DNA from 2 places in the Bradyrhizobium sp. SZCCHNS3016 genome. Region 2 is predicted to be linked to the other one. Evidence: riboswitches for the same ligand, from Rfam matches in the RefSeq annotation. Region 2 holds a riboswitch; the other holds the start of a gene.
The links. Region 2 has a riboswitch for S-adenosylmethionine ahead of QW881_RS04840 (homoserine O-acetyltransferase). Riboswitches for the same ligand answer to the same signal wherever they lie in the genome.
Positions count from the first base shown of each region.

Region 1 (4,661 bases), on a different contig from region 2:
CCCGAGAACAGATACCAGCCCATCACCGAGATGCTGACGCAGAAGGCCAGCAGCGCGCCGGCGGCGACGCCGCGCATGCCGAGCCCGAGGACCAGGCTGAGCGTGCCGCCGAGCACGATCTGCAGCAGTGCCGAGCTGAGGATCATGAACGACGGCAGCTTCATGTTGCCGGTGCCGCGCAGGATGCCGGCCATCGAGTTCATCAGCCAGGGCAGTACCGCGCCGCCGAAGAAGATCTGCAGATAGGCTGTGGCATGGCTCAGCACCGCGCCGCGGCCGCCGAGCACCTCCAGCAAGGCAGGTCCGAACACCAGCATGCCGATCATGAAGGTCGCGCCGAACAATAGCGCGATCAGCAGCGCGTGCGTCGCGAGGGTCGAGGCCCGTTCGGTGTCGCCGGCGCCGAGCGCCCGCGCGATCGCCGAGGCCACGCCGCCGCCCATGGCGCCGCCGGACATCGTCATGGTCAGGATCACCAGCGGGAACACCAGCGCCATCGCCGCCAACGCCTCGATACCGAGCCGGCCGATATAGGAGGTCTCTGCGATGACGACGCAGGTGCCGGCCGTGTTCGCGATGATGTTGGGCCAGCCCAGCGACAGCAGGGTGCGCAGAATGGGTCCGTCGACGAGCGCATTCCGAACCGGCTTCGCGATGGGCGGCAACGTACGCCCCTCGCCGACCGGACTGTCGGCCAAGCCGATCTCGGACATGCTCGCTCCCCGTTTGGCCGCGCCATCTGGCGGGACCTTTGTCGTTCCTCCTAGCACACCGCCGGGCCGCGCCCCGTGCAGCAGGCGCATTGGGGGTGCGCGGTCAGCGCGCAGCCCGGCCTAGAGGCGGAAGTGCTTGGAGAGCTTCAGGCCCTGGGCCTGGTAGTTGGAGCCGATGCGGCTGCCATACATCGCGTTCGGCCGGGCCAGCATCTTCTCATAGACGAGGCGGCCGACGATCTGACCGTGCTCGAGGATGAACGGCACCTCGCGCGAGCGCACCTCGAGCACCGCGCGCGAGCCCTGCCCGCCGGCGCCGGCATAGCCGAAGCCGGGATCGAAGAAGCCGGCATAATGGACACGGAATTCGCCCACGAGCGGATCGAACGGCACCATCTCGGCGGCGTAGTCCGGCGGCACCTGCACGGCCTCCTTCGAAGCCAGGATGTAGAACTCGCCGGGATCGAGAATGAGGCTGCCGTCGGGTCGCGCCTTGATCGGCTCCCAGAACTCCTCCACGGCATAGCCGGCGCGGCGGTCGACGTCGACGACGCCGGTGTGGCGCTTGGCGCGATAGCCCACATAGCCCTTGGCATTGCTGCCGGACAGGTCGACGGAAAGAGCGACGCCGCCGACGAGATCCGCATCATCGCGATCCACCAGCCGCTCGGCCTGATGCAGCGCGATCAGTTCGTCCTCCGACAGAACCGCGTCGCGGTAGCGGAAGCGGACCTGGGACAGGCGCGAGCCTTCGCGCAGCAAAACGGGAAACGTCTTCGGGCTGATCTCGGCGTAGAGCGGACCGTGATAGCCGGCTCCGATCATGTCGAACCGTCGCGTGCCGTCGGCGATCACGCGGGTGAACACGTCGAGCCGCCCGGTCGAGCTCTTCGGATTGGCGGCCGCGACGATGTCCTTCGGCAGCGCGAGACTCTCCAAGAGCGGCACGATGTAGACGCAGTTGGTCTCCAGCACTGCGCCGTCCGCGAGCGCAAATTCGTGCAGCTTCAACTCGTCGATACGCTCGGCGACCGTCGCGCCCGGCCCAGGCAGAAAGCTTGCCCGCACGCGATAGGCGATGTCGCCGAGCCGCAGGTCCAGGCTCGCCGGCTGGATCTGGCTTTCGACAAAATCGTATGCGGGGATGATCAGGCCAGCCTCCGCCATCGCCACGATCATGCGATCGGGGAGGATGCCGTGGGCGTCGGGGCTGAGCGAAAACGGCAAGACCTGATCCTTTGCAGGCGCCGGAACGGCGGCTTATCGAGCCTATATAGGGTCTTTTTACCGGTTATCCGATGGCTGGCTTGACGGAAAGGCCGGTTGCGACTATGAGCACGACTTATCCCGTGGTGATTTGAGCCGGCCGGCTTGCAGCCACGTTAAATAAGTCGCTAAACAGGCCGGGGACGATTGTGATCCCGGCCGTGAGGAGTTTTCCCAGGCCGGTTTTTTTGTGCCCATCGCTGGAGGCGGTGGTCACGATGGAGGTCACATGTCGAAGTCCCCCGCGAAGGCCCCGGCGTCGTTCGCCCACTATCGTCCCGAAACCCGTCTGGTGCATTCCGGCACCTTGCGTTCCGAATTCGGCGAGACCGCCGAGGCGCTCTATCTCACGCAAGGCTTCGTCTACGCCACCGCCGAGGAGTGCGAGGCGCGCTTCAAGGGCGAGGACCCCGGCTTCATCTATTCGCGCTTCTCCAACCCGACCACGGCGATGTTCGAGCGCCGCATGATCGAGCTCGAGGGCGCCGAGGCCTGCCGCTCGGCCGCAACCGGCATGGCCGCGGTCACCACTGCAATCCTCGCTCCCCTCCGTGCCGGCGATCACGTCGTCGCCGCCAAGGCGCTGTTCGGCTCGTGCCGCTACGTCGTCGAAGATCTCTTGCCGCGCTACGGCATCGAATCGACCCTGGTCGATGGGCTCGACCTCGACCAATGGCAGAAGGCGGTCAGGCCGAACACCAAGTCGTTCTTCCTGGAGAGCCCGACCAACCCGACGCTCGACGTGATGGACATCCCGGCGATCGCCGAGATCGCGCACGCCCGTGGCGCGCGGCTGATCGTCGACAACGTGTTCGCGACCCCGATCTGGCAGAGCCCGCTCGCGCTCGGCGCCGACGTCGTGGTGTATTCCGCGACCAAGCACATCGATGGCCAGGGCCGCTGCCTCGGCGGCGTGATCCTGTCGTCGGAGGCGTTCATCGCCGAGCACATCCACAATTTCATGCGCCAGACCGGTCCGTCGATCTCGCCGTTCAACGCCTGGGTCCTGCTCAAGGGCCTGGAGACCTTGGCGGTGCGCGTGCGCGCGCAAACCGAGACGGCGGCGAAGGTGGCCGACTTTCTCGCGGCGCATCCGAAGATCTCGCGGCTGATCTATCCCGGCCGCGAGGACCATCCGCAGGCGGCGACCGTGCGCAAGCAGATGCGCGCCGGCTCGACGCTGGTCGGCTTCGAGGTGAAGGGCGGCAAGGCCGGCGCCTTCCGTACGCTCAACGGCTTGAAGCTCGCGCGCATCTCCAACAATCTCGGCGACGCAAAGACGCTGGTCACGCATCCGGCGACGACGACGCACCAGCGGCTGACGCCGGAGGCACGCGCCGAGCTCGGCATCAGCGAGGGCTTCATCCGCTTCTCCGCCGGGCTCGAGCATGCCGACGATCTGATCGAGGATCTGGATGCGGCCCTGAGGGCCGCGTAGCGAATGGCCGCATAGAGAATGGCGAATAGGGCGCACCGATTGCATCCTATTCGCTACTCGCTATTCCCTACTCGCCACTCTCACATCGGCCGATAGGTCAGCACATTGGCCGGCGTGTTGATGCCGAGCTTGACCTGGCCGACCGAGCGGATGATGTCGTCGCCGAGCAGCTGGGCGAAGCAGGCGTAGCCCCAATCGCTCATGTGCAGACCGTCCGAGATCACGAACTCGTTGATCGGGATCGCCTGCCGCTCGTGCCAGTCGCGCATCACCTCGAAGCGCGGGAAGATGCCGGCGTGATGCAGCTCGGCGATACGCCCGAGCAGCTTGTTCATGCGGCTGGCGTTCTCCGAGCGCTCGTTGACGCGCGGCGAATATTGCAGGTCGACCAGCACGACATCGGAGGCCGCCGCCTGGATCTTGGCGACGCCGTCATCGACCAGCTTGGCGGTCTCGGCGGGATCGAGATCGCGCAGCACCGCATTGGTGCCGACCTGCCAGATCACGAGATCCGGATGCCGGTCGATCACCGACGTCTCCAGCCGCTTCATCATCTCCGGCGCATCCTCGCCGCCGACGCCGGCATTGATGACGCTGATGTCGACCATCGGATATTGCCGGCGCAGCTGCGCGGCGAGCCGATTCGGATAGGTGTAGTCCGGCGCGCTCGCGCCATAGCCCTGCGTCGACGACGAGCCGAAGGCGACGATGACGACCGGCAGGCCGGAGGCGAGCTTGTTGGCGACGTGCGGCAGCGAAATGAAATTCTTCTTGGCGACGCCCTTCGGCGTCAGGCACGGCACGCGGTTGAAGATGTCGGTGGCCGACTTCGCGACCTGCTTGACCTTGTCGATCGCCCGCTCGGTGATGCTGCGCGACGGCGGCGCCGCCGCGACGGCCTGCCCGGCTGCAGCCGGCGGCTGTGCATCGGTCATGGCCGGCGCGGTCGTCGCCGCAGGCGGCGAGGTCGTGGCCGCCGGGCGCGCCACGGCGATCGGCCCGGGCACCTGATCGTTCGCCTGCGCCACCGTGACGTGACCGATGCTCGGTCGCAGCCCGCTGATCAGCGGAGCCTTTGGATCGGAGCTCTCCACATCGGAAAGCGCGGCGGGCGCAGCCGGCGCTGCGCTCTGCGCCCGTAGCTTCTGCGGGCTCAGCGCGAGGGCGATGGCAATGACCGCAACGGCCGAAAGCTTCTCCCATGTCCCGGAGACGCGGTGACACTCATTCGACGTCATGAACGA
Region 1 is NZ_JAUETE010000016.1:62,005-66,665, reverse strand. It holds gene QW881_RS26530 (MATE family efflux transporter) at 1-713, opposite strand, end outside; gene QW881_RS26525 (2'-deoxycytidine 5'-triphosphate deaminase) at 834-1,940, opposite strand; SAM riboswitch at 2,053-2,132, shown strand; gene QW881_RS26520 (O-succinylhomoserine sulfhydrylase) at 2,209-3,417, shown strand; gene QW881_RS26515 (SGNH/GDSL hydrolase family protein) at 3,498-4,655, opposite strand.
Region 1: linked by a shared signal. The riboswitch ahead of QW881_RS26520 (O-succinylhomoserine sulfhydrylase) and the one ahead of QW881_RS04840 (homoserine O-acetyltransferase) in region 2 are both predicted to bind S-adenosylmethionine.

Region 2 (4,661 bases):
TCTGCTGATGCGCGGTGTCCTCGATCGCGGCGACCGCAGCGAGCATCGCGGGCGAGGAGACGTTGAACGGCCCGCGGATGCGGTTGATGGCATCGACGATGTGCGCCGGGCCGAACATCCAGCCGACGCGGAGCGCTGCGAGGCCGTGGATCTTGGAAAAGGTGTGGGTGACGACGGTGTTCTCGGTCGTGGCGACCAGCTCGATCCCGAACTCATAATCGTTGCGCGAGACGTAGTCGGCATAGGCGGCGTCGAGCACCAGCACGACATGCGAGGGAAGGCCGGCGCGCAGCCGCTTGACCTCGTCGAACGGGATGTAGGTGCCGGTCGGGTTGTTCGGGTTGGCGAGCCAGACCAGCTTGGTGCGCGGCGTCACCGCGCTGAGGATCACATCGACGTCGGTCCGATATTCCGTCTCCGCGGCAACCACGTTCTTGGCGCCGCAGGCCATGGTCGCGATCGGATAGACCAGGAAGCCGTGCGCGGTGGAGATCGCCTCGTCGCCTTGCCCGAGAAAGGTGTGTGCCAGCAGATTCAGGATCTCGTCGGAGCCGGCGCCGCAGACGATGCGGCCGGGATCGAGGCCATAGGTGCGGCCGATCGCCTCGCGCAGCACCCGCGAGGTGCCTTCCGGATAATCCTCCAGATGCGTGGCCGCGCTCTTGAAGGCGTCGATCGCCTTGGGTGAAGGACCGAACGGAGTCTCGTTCGCCGACAGCTTGAACACCTTGCGGCCCGGCTCGGGCTTCGGGCTCTTGCCCGGCGTGTAGGGCGCAATGTCGAGGATGCCGGGATTCGGCACGGGGCGGTTCATCGTCAACTCCGGAAAATCATCACTGGCGCGGGGCGTCTCAGCTGGGAACCGTATAGCGTTTCGCATGGCCGCCGACGAGGGCCGTCGAGCGCACCGAGGCGCCCGCCGCGATCAGGGCAGCCTTGATCTTGTCGAGGTTCGACGGCGACTCGATCGACACCAACAGCGCGGCGCCGTCGAAGGCGGTATCGGGCACCGCGATGACGTCGGCGAGCGGCGACAGCGCGCGGGACACCTGCGCATTCCAGCCGGAGACGCGGATGCTCCAGGTCTCGACCTCCAGCACCAGCGCGTCGTCCGCGACGCGCGAGATCGCGAACACCGGCAGCGCCGCCGGATGGTCGGCCCGCTCGATAAACGGCATCCGCGCGATGATCTTCGGCGCGCCCGCGGGCTCCAGCGTGATCCACCACGGCGTATGCCCCGAGGTCGTCGACACCAGCGCGAGATCGCCCTTCGAGCGCGCCACGGCTTCGACGGCGGCCTGGGCGCTGAAATGGGCGACATAAGGCACCACGAAGCCGAAATGGAACCTGGCGGAATCGCGCATCGCGGATTCGCCGACCGACACGTCGGCGTGAACCGAGAACGGCGCCTGCACGTAAGTGAACGTCGAGACGATCACGCGCCAGATGCCCTCGACGGTGTCGAGCGGCAGGATGCCGCGATGGCGCTGCACCAGGCGCCGCATCATGTCGGCCTCTCGCGCCGGGCGGAACGCCGAGCCGACCTCTTGGGTCTTCTTGACCTTGATCAGCCGGTCGATGATGTCGGCCCTGTTCATCAGGAGCTGATGGACCTGCTCGTCGATCGCGTCGATCTCCTTGCGCAAATCGGCGAGCGAGGGAGGGGCTGGCGGCGGGGTCGACATGGGCAGGGTCACTCTTCGCAGGCCGCGGGTCAACGCGCGGCGGACTGGAACGGATGCCGTTCTCTCCGATGCGGGGGACGTGCGCAACAGCAAGTTTACCTTGTGCCGCCTAGGCTTGGCTGACCTGTAGCCAAGGGGCGCCCGACCGGCGGGTCAACCCCAGCTTGCCTTGACGCGGAGCGCCCGCGGGACTAGTTTCTGCCTGTTCCGTGGTCATTTGAGCCGGCCGGCTTGCAGCCACGTTAAAAAACTCGCTAAACAGGCCGGGGACGTTATCGATCCCGGCCGAACCCCAGTTCAGGCCGGGTTTTTCATGGCCTGATGTGTCACGTGGTTCGGGAGCCCTTGCCGGATGGCCGGGGTGAGAGACATGACAGGCCTGACGCCGAAACCCACCTCCGCGCTGCGCACGATTGCGCCCGAAGAGCGCTCGCACGAGGTCGATCATCCGAGCTCGCTGGTCGCGCAGTTCGGTGCCGACAAGCCGCTCAGGCTCGATTGCGGCGTCGACCTGTCGCCGTTCCAGATCGCCTACCAGACCTATGGCGAGCTCAACGCCGACAAGTCGAACGCGGTCCTGGTCTGCCACGCGCTGACCGGCGACCAGCACGTCGCCAACCGTCATCCGGTCACCGGCAAGCCGGGCTGGTGGGAGACGCTGGTCGGCCCCGGCCGTCCGCTCGATCCCAGCCGCTATTTCATCATCTGCTCGAACGTGATTGGCGGCTGCATGGGCTCGACCGGGCCGGCGTCGCTGAACCCGGCGACCGGCAAGGTCTGGGGGCTCGATTTTCCGATCATCACCATCCCCGACATGGTGCGGGCGCAGGCGATGCTGATCGACCATCTCGGCATCGACACTTTGTTCGCCGTGGTCGGCGGATCGATGGGCGGCATGCAGGCGCTGCAATGGACGGTGGCCTATCCGCACCGCGTGTTCGCCACGCTCGCGATCGCCTGTGCCACGCGGCACTCGGCGCAGAACATCGCCTTCCACGAGCTCGGCCGCCAGGCCGTCATGGCCGATCCGGATTGGGACCACGGACGCTACGGCGACAAGGGCGTCCATCCGCATCGCGGGCTCGCGGTGGCGCGGATGGCCGCGCACATCACCTATCTGTCGGACGCGGCGCTGCATCGCAAGTTCGGCCGTCGCATGCAGGACCGCGAGCTGCCGACGTTCTCGTTCGATGCCGACTTCCAGGTCGAGAGCTATCTGCGCTATCAGGGCTCGTCCTTCGTCGAGCGCTTCGACGCCAACTCCTATCTCTATCTGACGCGGGCGATGGACTATTTCGACATCGCCGGCGACCACGATGGCGTGCTGGCGGCGGCGTTCCGCGGGATCAAGACGCGCTTTTGCGTGGTGTCCTTCACCAGCGACTGGCTGTTTCCGACTTCGGAGTCGCGGGCGCTGGTGCATGCGCTCAACGCGTCCAGCGCGCGCGTGTCGTTTGCCGAGATCGAGACCGACAGGGGGCACGACGCGTTCCTGCTCGACGTCCCCGAGTTCTTCGAGATCGCCAGCGCTTTTCTCGATTCCGCCGGCAAGGCGCGCGGCCTCAAGGTCGCGACGGGAGGCTGAGACATGAGCATGCAGGGTGTGCTGCCGCTGAACGGATTCTCCGGCGGCGAGGTGCTGGCCTATCGGCCCGATCATCTCCTGATCGCCGGCATGGTCGAGAGCGGCTCCAAGGTGCTCGACATCGGCTGCGGCGACGGTGACCTGCTGCAGCTGCTCGAGAGCCGCGGCATCGACGGCCGCGGCATCGAGCTGTCGCGCGAGGGCGTCAACCATTGTGTCGCCAAGGGCCTCGCGGTGGTGCAGGGCGATGCCGACACCGATCTCGTCGATTATCCCGACGATGCGTTCGACTACGTGGTCCTGTCGCAGACCCTGCAAGCGACGCGGCGGCCCAAGACGGTGCTGGAAAATCTCCTGCGTATCGGCCGCCGTGCCATCGTCACCTTCCCGAATTTCGGCTTCTGGCGGCTGCGGCTGCAGCTGCTGGTCGGCGGCCACATGCCGCGCACCGACAATCTGCCTTTCACCTGGTACGACACGCCGAACATCCATTTCTGCACCATCAAGGACTTCGTGCAGCTCTGCGACGAGATCGGCGTCAAGATGGAGCGCGCCGTCGCACTTGATAGTTACGGCCGCCCCTTGCGTGTCGCCATGCCCTGGTGGTTCTGGAACATGTTCGGCGAGCAGGGGGTGTTTCTTCTGAGCAGGGCGGAGAAGGGGCGGTAGGTACGAAGCCGGCCGTGCTGCGAGTTTGTTGTCGGCTCTTTCCACCCGTCATGGCCGGGCTTGTCCCGGCCATCCACGTCTTGCATGGTACGATGGCGGGTGGCTACATTTACTTCATGACCAATCGTCCGAATGGTACGCTCTATGTCGGCGTGACCAGCGATCTCGTGCGCCGTGTCGTTCAGCATCGATCCGGCTTGGTTGACGGCTTCACCGAGCGATATGGCTTGACGAGGCTCGTTTACTTCGAAGTCTTCGACGATATTCAGAGCGCGATCCAGCGCGAGCACAACATCAAGCATTGGTCGCGTGCCTGGAAGGTCGGACTGATCATTGCGAGCAATCCCGACTGGGACGATCTCTACGACACGATCGCGACATAGAACTCGCACGAGGAGGGACGTGGATGGCCGGGACAAGCCCGGCCATGACGAGCTTGGGGTTGGTTGATTTCACTTTTCAAAGAGCGGAGCTGTTGAGGCACGTCAAAGAGCAGAGTTAGTTCAGACAAAACCGCTCGTTCTCGCGGCGCATCTACGCCCGAGCTATGCGTCATGCATCGCCTCCGACAACGAAGAGGCGCAGGGAAGGCCGGATGCTGGCCGCACCCATGGCCCGCCTGCGGAAAAAATGCAGGCGGCAGGAACCACAGGTACGAGCCGGAACACCCGGCCTTCCCTGCGCGATGGTTGAACGGCTGCTTCGCATTCTCCTCGGTGCGC
Region 2 is NZ_JAUETE010000002.1:123,613-128,273, forward strand. It holds gene hisC (histidinol-phosphate transaminase) at 1-814, opposite strand, end outside; gene QW881_RS04835 (chorismate mutase) at 852-1,685, opposite strand; SAM riboswitch at 1,885-1,964, shown strand; gene QW881_RS04840 (homoserine O-acetyltransferase) at 2,056-3,270, shown strand; gene metW (methionine biosynthesis protein MetW) at 3,274-3,939, shown strand; gene QW881_RS04850 (GIY-YIG nuclease family protein) at 3,990-4,322, shown strand.